DNA from 3 places in the Rhizobium sp. AB2/73 genome. Region 2 is predicted to be linked to each of the others. Evidence: riboswitches for the same ligand, from Rfam matches in the RefSeq annotation. Region 2 holds a riboswitch; each other region holds the start of a gene.
What was found. Region 2 has a riboswitch for thiamine pyrophosphate ahead of thiB (thiamine ABC transporter substrate binding subunit). Riboswitches for the same ligand answer to the same signal wherever they lie in the genome.
Positions count from the first base shown of each region.

Region 1 (3,857 bases), on a different replicon from region 2:
CGGCGGCTTCGGCAAATGCCGGGTGCAGCGCATAGGCTGCATTCAGGAGCTCCATCAGCGAACGGGCGCTGATCGGCCCTTTGAAATCGGTCTCGATCATCGTCGCGCCGACCATGAACAGGCCGTTGCCGCGCGGCACGATATAGACGGGAAAACGCGGATGCAGCAGGCGGACGGGGCGCGAAAGCGAGACCTCGTCGCTTTGCAGATAGAGCATTTCGCCGCGCACGCCGCGCAAATCGCGGATGCGGCCGATGCTGGCAGCCCCCGTACAGTCGACGATGTCGGAGAAGCTATCGTCATCCAGGTGCCTGTCGACAAAGGTGACGCCTTTTGCAGATAGATCGGCCTTCAATGATTGCAGGATCTCGCGGGGATCGAGATGCGCTTCCTGCGGAAAGAGCAGGCCCTGGCGGAACTGGCCGATAAGCGAAGGCTCAAGGGCGGCGATTTCGTCTTCGCCCACCCAGCGATGGTCGGTCGTGCGGCTGGCGAATCGCTTCAGCTCGTTTTGATCGCGGTTCGGTGCGACGACGAGCGTTCCGTTGCGGACGACCTTGCCCGGCAGAATCGCGTCCCATCGATCGGCGGAATCGCGGCCGAGCCTCAGCACAGCCTCATCGGCACTTTCCCGCTCGCACCATGGCGCCAGCATGCCGCCGGCAAGCCAGGAGGCGGCGCGATGAAAATTCCGGCTTGGATCCGAGATCGTGACCTCTGCTCCGCGCCGGATCAGCTCGTGAGCGACTGTGAGGCCGGCAACGCCGGCCCCTTTGATGAGGATGCGCATCTCACTCGGCCGGCTGAGCAGGGGCTTCGACCGGCATATAGAGATCGCCGCCCTCCCGATATTTCGCCGCCATCGCTTCCAGCCCTTCCTTCTGTGCCTCCGCGCGGATGTCGTGCGAAATCCGCATCGAGCAGAATTTCGGGCCGCACATCGAGCAGAAATGCGCGACCTTGTGAGCCTCCTTCGGCAAGGTTTCGTCGTGGAAGCTGCGGGCGGTATCCGGATCGAGCGAGAGGTTGAACTGGTCCTCCCAGCGGAACTCGAATCTTGCACGCGACAATGCATCGTCGCGGACCTGAGCGGCCGGATGACCCTTGGCGAGGTCGGCCGCATGGGCCGCGATCTTGTAGGTGATGACGCCGGTCTTGACGTCGTTGCGGTCGGGCAGGCCGAGATGCTCCTTCGGGGTGACGTAGCAGAGCATCGCCGTGCCGAACCAGCCGATCATCGCAGCGCCGATCCCCGAGGTGATGTGATCGTAGCCCGGTGCGATATCCGTCGTCAGCGGCCCAAGCGTGTAGAAGGGCGCCTCGCCGCAGACGGCGAGCTGCTTGTCCATGTTCTCCTTGATCTTGTGCATCGGCACATGGCCGGGACCTTCGATCATCACCTGGCAGTCTTTTGCCCAGGCGATCTTCGTCAGTTCGCCGAGCGTTTCGAGCTCGGCAAACTGCGCGGCATCGTTGGCATCGGCGATCGAACCGGGCCGCAGGCCATCGCCGAGCGAGAAGGAGACGTCATAGGCGCGGCAGATGTCGCAGATTTCCTCGAAATGCTCGTAGAGGAAGCTCTCCTTGTGGTGATGGAGACACCACTTGGCCATGATCGAGCCGCCGCGGGAGACAATGCCGGTGACGCGGTTGACGGTCAGTGGGATGTAGTGCAGCCGCACGCCAGCATGGATGGTGAAATAGTCGACGCCCTGTTCGGCCTGCTCGATCAGCGTGTCGCGATAGATCTCCCAGGTCAGTTCCTCCGCTATGCCGCCGACCTTTTCCAGCGCCTGATAGAGCGGCACCGTGCCGATCGGCAGCGGCGAATTGCGGATGATCCATTCACGGATATTGTGAATGTTGCGGCCGGTTGAAAGATCCATGACGGTATCGGCACCCCAGCGCGCGGCCCAGACCATCTTCTCGACTTCCTCCGCCATGGAGGAGGTGACTGCGGAATTGCCGATATTGGCGTTGATCTTCACCAGGAAATTCCGGCCGATGATCATCGGCTCGCTTTCGGGATGATTGATGTTGGCCGGAATGATCGCTCGGCCGCTCGCAACTTCCCGGCGAACGAATTCAGGCGTGACGTGATCGGGAATATGCGCGCCGAAGCTCTCGCCGTCACGGATCAGCGCTTCGGCCTTGGCCTTGCGGCCGAGGTTCTCGCGGATGGCGATGAATTCCATTTCCGGGGTGATGATGCCGGCGCGCGCATAGGCAAGCTGGGTGACGGCCTTGCCATTCAGGGCGCGCAGCGGCTGGCGCTTGGCCGGAAATTCCGGTGTTAGCCGTTCGCCGGTGACGAAACCGTTGTCTTCGGGACGCACATGGCGGCCCTCATAAGCCTCGACATCGCCGCGGGCGAGCACCCAGTCGCGGCGCAACTGCGGAAGGCCCTCTTCGATGCGGATATCTGCGCCTTCGACAGTATAGGGGCCGGACGAATCGTAGACGATAACTGGCGGCTCGCCCGATGTCGGATGGACGCTGATTTCGCGCATCGGCACGCGGATATCGGCATGGATCTCCCCGGTGATATGGATTTTCCGAGAGGCCGGCAGCGGGCCGGTGGTGACGGTCGGAGTGAGGTTCTTTGCGGCAATGTTCATGGTGTGAGGCTCCAAGTTGCAGTTGGAGACCCAGTCAATCAGCCGGAATGATGAAAAGACGCCGGCATGGAATCCAGGCGGGAATCCGAAGCCATCGAGCGCTTGCACCGTCCCTACGCCAGTATGAACTGGATCAGGTTCAACGGGTCACTGCGCCACAGGAGGCAAAGCCTCATTGTCCAGCAGTATCTCAGCCCCTTGCCGGGACCCCCCTGGTGAATGTCAAAAGGCTATGCCTTACTCTCGTCCTCTGTCAACCCCGTCAGCGACGGTCGCATTTTCGGGAGATTGACCATTGCCGCCCCCGTCGAATTGCAATTTTATCGCGCAGATCATCGTGCGGACTTGCCGCGCCTTAGTAACGTGGTGTCGTATTGCCGACGAAGCGATGGGGGCCGGTATGGGACAGCTTGCTCGCGGTATCGAGCCAGATAAATCAGCGCGTCATTGCCGAGCGGAGCCAGCGTCAGCCGTACGCCCGCCTGCGCTTCCGTCTGCATCAGCGAAAAAATGGATTGCATGATCTTTTGCTCAAGCCGACCGGTCATTGTGCCGTGGAATTCGCGATGGCCATATATGGCCATATCATGACCAGATTGGGTTGCATGGTCGTCATCGACCACCGACATCGCGCTGCCCTAAATGCGGTGACGGCCCTGACTGGCAGGCGTTCTTGTGAACAGGGATATCCTTGTGATCCCTGCCGGGTACCGCCCTGGCCTGCGGTCGCGAGTTGCATTTAAGCAACAGAGGCCAAGACTAACGCCCCGGCGCCCTTCATATAATTGACAAACATACGGGCTGTTTGTAAATCCAATGCAGGACATAAGTTGTCTTACGGTCGAGCAATCGGCCGGATCGGTAGAGGCATTTCAAAACCTTTTACCGCGGGGGTAATCATGAAGGTTCGAGGGGACTCAAGCCAACATCAGGTGCGTATTTGCCGGGCTGCCCGGTCGTGTTTAGACCAAACCGATCCCCAGGGCAGTGTTCCAGTTCTGCGCTCGCGGTAAAGTAGAAATGCATAATACAACCAGGAGTTTAAAATGAACATCAAGAGCCTTCTTCTCGGCTCCGCTGCTGCTCTGGCAGCAGTATCCGGTGCCCACGCAGCAGACGCGATCGTCGCCGCTGAGCCGGAGCCGCTGGAATACGTTCGCATCTGCGACGCATACGGTGCTGGCTACTTCTTCATTCCGGGCACGGAAACCTGCCTCAAGATCGGCGGCCGTGTCCGTA
Region 1 is NZ_CP067072.1:528,758-532,614, forward strand. It holds gene thiO (glycine oxidase ThiO) at 1-790, opposite strand, end outside; gene thiC (phosphomethylpyrimidine synthase ThiC) at 792-2,618, opposite strand; TPP riboswitch at 2,711-2,842, opposite strand; gene I8E17_RS22140 (hypothetical protein) at 2,951-3,247, opposite strand; gene I8E17_RS22145 (porin) at 3,665-3,857, shown strand, end outside.
Region 1: another riboswitch for thiamine pyrophosphate. It lies ahead of thiC (phosphomethylpyrimidine synthase ThiC); the one in region 2 lies ahead of thiB (thiamine ABC transporter substrate binding subunit).

Region 2 (3,857 bases):
CGTCTACGGCAAGCTCGGCGATCTCTTCGGCCGCAAATATGTGATGATGACGGCCATCGCGATCTTTACGATCGGCTCCGCCGTCTGCGGCCTTGCCGTCTCGATGGATACGCTGATCGCCGCCCGCGTCCTTCAAGGCCTCGGCGGCGGTGGCATCCTCGTGTCGATCTTCGCCGTCAACGCCGACCTCTTCGAGCCGCGGGAACGCGCCCGCTACCAGAGCTATTCGAGCCTCGTGCTCATGGCTTCCGGCGCCATCGGCCCCGTTCTCGGCGGCACGATGAGCGATCTCTTCGGCTGGCGTTCGATCTTCCTCGTCAACGTGCCGATCGGCTTTATCGTTCTGGCCGGCCTTGCCACCATGCTTCCCTATCGCAAACCGGCCCGGCGCCCGAAGATCGACTATGCCGGCGCAATCGTTCTTGCGCTGACGACGACCAGCATCGTGCTTGCCGCCGACGGTACCGAGCTTTTCGGATCGCTGCTGTCGCCGCAATGCCTCGGAATCATCGCCTTCGGCGTGATCTGCGCCACCGCCTGGGTCTTTATCGAGCGCCGCGCACCGGAGCCCATCGTGCCGATGACGCTGTTCCGCAACCCGACATTCGGCCTTCTGCTGATCATCTCGATCACCAGCGGCGCCGTTGCCATCGGCATGGTCAATTATTTCGCGCTCTTCCTGCAGACGACGACGGGCCTTTCGCCCTCCATGGCCGGGCTGCTGTTCATTCTCCTGACCGGCGGCATCGTCTGCGGTTCGCTATCGGCCGGCCGGCTGATTGCCGCGAGAGGGCGCTACAAGCCCTTCGCCGTCGCAAGTGCCGCCTGCAGCGCCATCGCATTCGGTTCGCTGGCCTTCCTGCCTGCCGGTACGCCCATCGTGGTCATCGGCGGCCTGATGCTGCTGCACGGCATCGGCATCGGCCTTGCGCAGCAGGTGCCCGTTATCGGCGTGCAGAATGCAGCCGCGTCCCGTGACGTCGGTGCGGCAACGGGTGCCGTCACGCTATCGCGCATGGGCGGCGCCTCCATCGCCATCTCCATCTACGGCGCCATCATCGCCGCCAAACTCGGCAATGTCGGTATCTCCATATCAGGCGTATCCGATATCGAGCAGCTGACACCGAAGATGATGGCGGCTTTGCCGGAAGCAACCCGCGAGGCGGTCGCCAATGCCTATGCGAGCGCCTTCAGCCCGCTGTTCGTGACCGCCGCCGGCATCTGCCTCCTCGGCCTTTTGACCGCGCTGACGCTGAAGAACGTGCAGCTTCCGGGGGCGACAAAGAAATTCGAAAACCCGGCGGTCGCGGAGGCTGCCGAGTAAACCGTTCGTGCTGCAATCGTCAAGGGCATCATTTCCCTTGTCATCCCTTCGTCACAAGGCTAAATCTGCCCATGCTCTAACGGGGTGCCTTATGTCCTTCGGACATTTCGGCTGAGAGGCTTTCACCGGCCAACCCGCGGAACCTGATCCGGCTAACACCGGCGGAGGGATTAGACGCGTGACGAAATCATAGCGCCCTTTTCCCCTTCAAGACGAAACCAAAAAGGAGGCGCTGTCATGCAACACCGTTCGCTATTGTCATTCTTCGCAGGCCTGGCCTTTGCCGCCGGAACGTCGTTTTTTGCTGCTCAGACGGCCGAAGCAGCCGACAAGACCCTGACCATCTACACCTATGAAAGCTTCACCGCCGACTGGGGTCCGGGCGCCAGGGTCAAGGCCGCTTTCGAGAAGACCTGCGGCTGCACGGTCAATTACGTCGCCGTCACCGATGGCGTGGCGCTTCTCTCGCGTCTGAAGCTGGAAGGGACGGGCACCAAGGCCGATGTCGTTCTCGGCCTCGACACCAATCTCATCGATGAAGCGAAGGATACCGGCCTCTTCGATGCCAGCGGCGTCGACACCTCGGCCCTCAAGGTTCCCGGCGGTTTCAAGGACAATGTTTTCGTGCCTTACGACTACGGCCATTTCGCCGTGATCTATGACAGCCAGACGGTCAAGAATCCCCCCAAGAGCATGAAGGATCTCGTCGAGGGCGATCCCAGTCAGAAGATCGTCATCGAGGATCCGCGCACCTCAACGCCGGGTCTCGGCCTGCTGCTCTGGGTCAAGTCGATCTACGGCGACAAGGCCGCCGATGCTTGGACAAAGCTCAAGGGCCGCATTCTGACTGTCACCCCCGGCTGGTCGGAGGCCTATGATCTCTTCACAAAGGGCGAAGCGCCGATGGTGCTCTCCTATACGACGTCGCCGGCCTATCACATGATCGAGGACAAGACGGATCGCTACCAGGCCGCCGCCTTCTCCGAAGGGCATTACGTCCAGATCGAGGTTGCCGGCCTCATCAAGTCTTCACCGAATAAGGACCTGGCTCGGGACTTCCTGAAGTTCATGATCTCCACAGGCTTCCAGGACATCATCCCGACAAGCAATTGGATGATGCCGGTTTCAGCCACTTCGGAGCCGCTGCCGGACGCCTTCAACAAGCTCGTGGTGCCGTCGAAGACTTTCCTGATGAGCCCCGCCGATGTCGACAAGAACCGCAAGGCCTGGATCGACGAATGGCTGGCCGCCACCAGCGGCGACTGATGCTTTGACGATACTCACGGCACCAGAGCGAAAACGCGCCATTTCCGGTGGGGCAGTCAGCCTCGTCGGCATCGTGTTCTTCGTCGGGATCGCCGTGCTCGTCCTGCTTGCCGCCGGCATCGAATCCGGCGGCACCAATCCCCTGGCAGACCCCTACTTGCTGCGCGTTCTGCGTTTCACCTTGCTGCAGGCGGTGCTTTCGACGCTGCTCTCCGTTATGCTCGCCATTCCGGTCGCGCGCGCATTGGCGCGCCAGCCGAGCTTTCCCGGCCGGCTTTGGCTCATCCGGCTGATGGCCGTGCCGATGGGCCTGCCCGTGCTGATCGGCGCGCTCGGCCTGCTCGGCATTTGGGGCCGGCAGGGACTCATCAATCAGGCGCTATCGGCACTCGGCCTCTCACAGCCGGTCAGCATTTACGGCCTTGCCGGCATCCTGCTTGCCCATGTCTTCTTCAATATGCCACTCGCCTGCCGGCTGATGCTTGCCGGGCTGGAGCGCGTGCCGGCGGAATATTGGCTTGTGGCCGGCGGGCTCGGCATGCGGCCCGCCTCGGTCTTCCGCTTCATCGAATGGCCAATCCTGCGTGGCCTCATTCCCGGCATCGCAGGGCTGATCTTCATGCTCTGCGCCACCAGCTTCACGCTGGTCCTGATCCTCGGCGGCGGCCCGGCCGCGACGACGCTGGAGGTGGCGATCTATCAGGCGCTGCGCTTCGATTTCGATCCCGGCCGCGCCGTCATGTTGTCGCTTCTGCAAATCGTCGTCACTCTCGTCATCCTCGGCGCCATGACATTGTTTCGTGCACCTGACGATCATGGCCTCACCAGCGGCCGCGCCCTGCGGCGCATCGATGGGCAGGGAATGGCTGCGCGATTCGGCGATGCTGCGTTGCTGCTGGCCGCTACGCTCTTTCTCGGCATGCCCCTCGCTTCGATCGTCGTGACCGGTCTGGAAGCAAATCTTCTGAAGCTTGCCGCCCAGCCGATCTTCCTGCAGGCGGCATTCACGAGTCTTGCAATCGCGCTTGCCGCCGGACTTCTCGCCGTCCTGATATCCTTTGCGATCATTCGCGCCCGCTCAGTAATATCGGCGGATCGCCGTAAGACATTCAGCCTCCGCGGCCTGGCAATCGTGCTGAGCGGAAGCTCTTCACTCATCCTGCTGGTCCCACCCATCGTGCTGGCGACCGGCTGGTTCCTGGCACTCCGGCCCTTGGGCGACCCGAGCCGCTTTGCGGCCATCCTGATCGTCGTCATCAACGCACTG
Region 2 is NZ_CP067071.1:3,249,263-3,253,119, forward strand. It holds gene I8E17_RS15955 (MDR family MFS transporter) at 1-1,324, shown strand, start outside; TPP riboswitch at 1,395-1,511, shown strand; gene thiB (thiamine ABC transporter substrate binding subunit) at 1,562-2,590, shown strand; gene thiP (thiamine/thiamine pyrophosphate ABC transporter permease ThiP) at 2,601-3,857, shown strand, end outside.

Region 3 (3,857 bases), on a different replicon from region 2:
TGCGAGTGCACGCGCCTGACGCGCCATGTCTTCGCGGTCTTTCGCCTCCGCGTCATGCAACAGCGCAGCCGCCTCGGGCAGGTTCGGTGTAATGACGGTCGCCAGCGGCAGCAGCCGCGTGGTCAGCACGTCAACGGCATCGGCGGCGAGCAGGGCAGCGCCACCCTTGGCGATCATGACCGGGTCGAGGACGACGGGTGCATCGCGATGTCGCGCCAGAATGTCCGCGACGGCACTGGCGATGGCGGCATTGGCGATCATGCCGATCTTGACGGCGTCCACACGGATGTCGGCAAAGATCGCATTGATCTGGTCTGCCACGAAATGAGGGGGCACGGGATGAACGCCGGAGACGCCTTGCGTGTTTTGCGCGGTCAAGGCAGTCAGCGCTGCCATTCCATAAACGCCACGGGCGGAGAAAGCCTTCAGGTCGGCTTGAATGCCAGCGCCGCCGGAGGGATCGGAGCCGGCGATGGATAAGACATTGCGGATCATTGGCGAGCCTCCTTGATGGCGTTCGCGATGACAGTTGTCGCGGCTTGCGGGTCCGGTTGGCCGCATATGGCTGAGACGACCGCGAGACCATCGGCACCGGCTGAGTAAACGCTCGCGGCATGCTCTGCCTTGAGGCCGCCGATCGCGACTGACGGAACGAGGCATAGCCTGACGACGCGAGCAAGCCCGTCGAAGCCGATCGGCTGCTTGTGATCGGGCTTGGTGGGCGTGGCAAAGACCGGGCCGATCCCGGCATAGTCGACGATGCCGCGATCTATGGAGGAAGCGAGAGCTTCCGTTTCCACCGAGAGGCCGAGGATCATGTCTGGCCCGATCAGCCGGCGTGCTTCGGCGGCATTCATATCTTCCTGTCCGATGTGGAGGCCATCGGCGCCGATGGCGATGGCAGCCTCGACATTGTCGTTGACGATCAGCCGGACATTTGTTCCGTGCAGGATTTGCTTGAGGGCGCGGCCCGTCTCAATCATGGCGGCTGTCGGTGCATGCTTGTCGCGCAGCTGTACGATGGTGGCGCCGCCGGCAATGGCTGCGCGGGTGGTTTCAATCATACCGAGGTTGGCACACAGCACCGGGTCGAGGACGAGATAGAGCGAGAGATCGAAGTCTTTCATGCCGCCGATATCCCTGCATTGCGATCCAGCACTTCCGGGCTAAGGCCGGCGAGGGCGTCAAGGAAACGCCAGGAAAAGGAGCCTGGCCCGTCTGCAGCCGTTCCGGCCTGTTCGCCGGCGGCGGCAAAGACCGCGAGCGCCGCAACGGTCGCATCGAATGGATCATCCGGCGTTGCTGCAGCAAAGGCGCCGATAAGGCAGGTCAACGAGCAGCCGAGGGCCGTCACCTGCGGCATGAATGACGACCCGCCGGCGATGCGCTTTGCCCTCCGCCCGTCGGTCACGAAATCCGTAACGCCGGTAACTGCAACGACGCAGCCATGCTTTCCCGCCAATTGCCGGGCGGAATCTTCCGCCTGCTCGACGGTGTCGCGGCTATCGACGCCCTGGCCGCGGCTCGTGCCGCCGGCAAGCGCGATGATCTCGGACGCATTGCCGCGAACGATCGCGGGCCGCAGCTCCAGCAATTGGGCTACCGCCTTGCGACGAAACGCAGTCGCATAATGAGCGACGGGGTCGAGGACCCAGGGCTTGCCCGCCTCGCTTGCCGCCTGCGCTGCCTTCAGCATGCCCGCAAGCCAGCCGGACGAGAGCGTGCCGATATTGATCGTCAGCGCGCCGGAGATCGCGGCAAACTCGCCGGCCTCCTCTTCGGCATGTACCATTGCCGGCGATGCCCCGGCGGCAAGCATCACATTGGCCGCGATATTCATGGCGACGAAATTGGTGATGCATTGCACCAGCGGAGGGTTAGCCCGCATGGTGCGAAGCAGATTGCCTGCAGTTGTCTGGTCTTGCATATCGCCCCTTTCAGGCGGGCGAGACGCACAGGGACGACGTGCTGGTGCTTTACGAGGTCCCGAGCGACTCCCTCCGCCAGCATGATCTGGTTCAGGTTCGAAGGGTGCTTCTCAGCCCGCCGAATGGCGGACGCCCCTGTCTCTCATCTCTCTTCTTTTCGCAGACAATGACGGCGCTGTCACCAGCAAATCACAAAAGCCATGCTGGCGAGTGAGATCGCTGGCTTTCTCGGCGACCCATGCAATCGATGCATAGGTGGAGTGATCCCTTAGCTCTGCAAAAACCTGTGGGCTTCGACTATATATTTCTCATCGAAGCGACGGGAGCGCCAAGCACGGCCGCTCAGCTTCGAAAGCCCAAGGAAAGGGGATCATCATGAACGTAGCACGCTCTTTCAATAACTGGCGCAAGTATCGTCAGACGGTCGCCGAACTGGGCCGTATGTCCACGCGCGAACTGCATGACCTGGGTATCGATCGCGGCGAAATCCGCAATGTTGCCCGCGCAGCGATCGCTCGCTAACGGCCGCACCGGCTCCTTATAAAGCTGAATTATGCCAGCGCCTGTTCCCTTGAGCAGGCGCTTTTGCTTTATGGACATGACCGTTTCATTTCGCCGCGCTTGCTGAAGATTGCATCAATTTAGCTCTCTGCTTTTCGCATGGCGCATAACTGCCTTGCAAAGAAATGCCTATGAACTGAGCAAAAGACTGCTATGTTCTTCTCATCGAAGCGATGCATCTCCTCCCGCATCCCTTCGCTTGGCAGACGTCCTTATCCTCCTCCCAGGGACGCCTGCAAGAATAGCGGAACTCCTCCTCCCATCCGCTGTTCGGTTCTTGTAAAAAGCCTGCCGCTCCTCCTCCCGCGGCAGGCTTTTTCGTTTCATGGACCTCCAGAAGATTGGCAATGATCTAACTCGGTCGAGAAGCTTGCCGCAGGTGGCAGGAGCGCTTCCGCATTAAACAGTGCGCATTCTCCTCTCGCAAAAATGAAGAGCGGCCCCTATGTGCGACTTATGTAGCGCGCTACATCGAAGATCGCCCAAATTCGATTCCCGAAAAGGAGGATGCCCATGACCGGCTCTGCCGAATATACGCCGCCGAAAATCTGGACCTGGAACAAGGCCAATGGCGGCCAGTTCGCCAATATCAATCGCCCGATTGCCGGCCCGACTCACGAGAAAGAACTGCCGGTGGGACGTCATCCCCTTCAGCTCTATTCGCTTGGAACGCCGAATGGCGTCAAGGTCACGATCATGCTCGAAGAGCTGCTGGCACTTGGTCACAGCGGCGCGGAATATGATGCCTGGCTGATCAAGATCGGCGAGGGCGATCAGTTCGGCAGCGGTTTCGTCGATGTCAATCCGAACTCGAAGATCCCCGCCCTGCTCGACCGCAGCGGCCCGAAGCCGGTCCGCGTTTTCGAATCGGGCTCGATCCTGGTGTATCTCGCCGAGAAATTCGGCGCCTTCCTGCCGAGCGAGCAGCCGGCGCGTGCCGAATGCCTTTCCTGGCTGTTCTGGCAGATGGGAAGCGCCCCCTATCTCGGCGGCGGCTTTGGTCATTTCTACGCCTATGCGCCGACGAAGATCGAATATGCGATCGACCGCTTTGCCATGGAGGTGAAGCGTCAGCTCGACGTGCTCGATCGTCGGCTGGCCGAAAGCGAATATATCGCCGGCAGCGACTATACGATCGCCGATATCGCCATTTGGCCGTGGTACGGCGGCTTGGTCAAAGGCTGGCAATATGGCGCAGCCGAGTTCCTGCAGGTGCAGGATTACAAGAATGTTCAGCGCTGGGCAGAGCAAATCTACGCGCGTCCTACCGTCAAGCGCGGCCGCATGGTCAACCGCATGTCGGGCGATCCGTCCGAGCAGCTGCGTGAGCGCCACGATGCCAGCGACTTCGAGACGAAGACGCAGGAT
Region 3 is NZ_CP067072.1:713,733-717,589, forward strand. It holds gene thiD (bifunctional hydroxymethylpyrimidine kinase/phosphomethylpyrimidine kinase) at 1-495, opposite strand, end outside; gene thiE (thiamine phosphate synthase) at 492-1,127, opposite strand; gene thiM (hydroxyethylthiazole kinase) at 1,124-1,927, opposite strand; TPP riboswitch at 1,979-2,075, opposite strand; gene I8E17_RS22965 (DUF1127 domain-containing protein) at 2,304-2,450, shown strand; gene yghU (glutathione-dependent disulfide-bond oxidoreductase) at 3,003-3,857, shown strand, end outside.
Region 3: another riboswitch for thiamine pyrophosphate. It lies ahead of thiM (hydroxyethylthiazole kinase); the one in region 2 lies ahead of thiB (thiamine ABC transporter substrate binding subunit).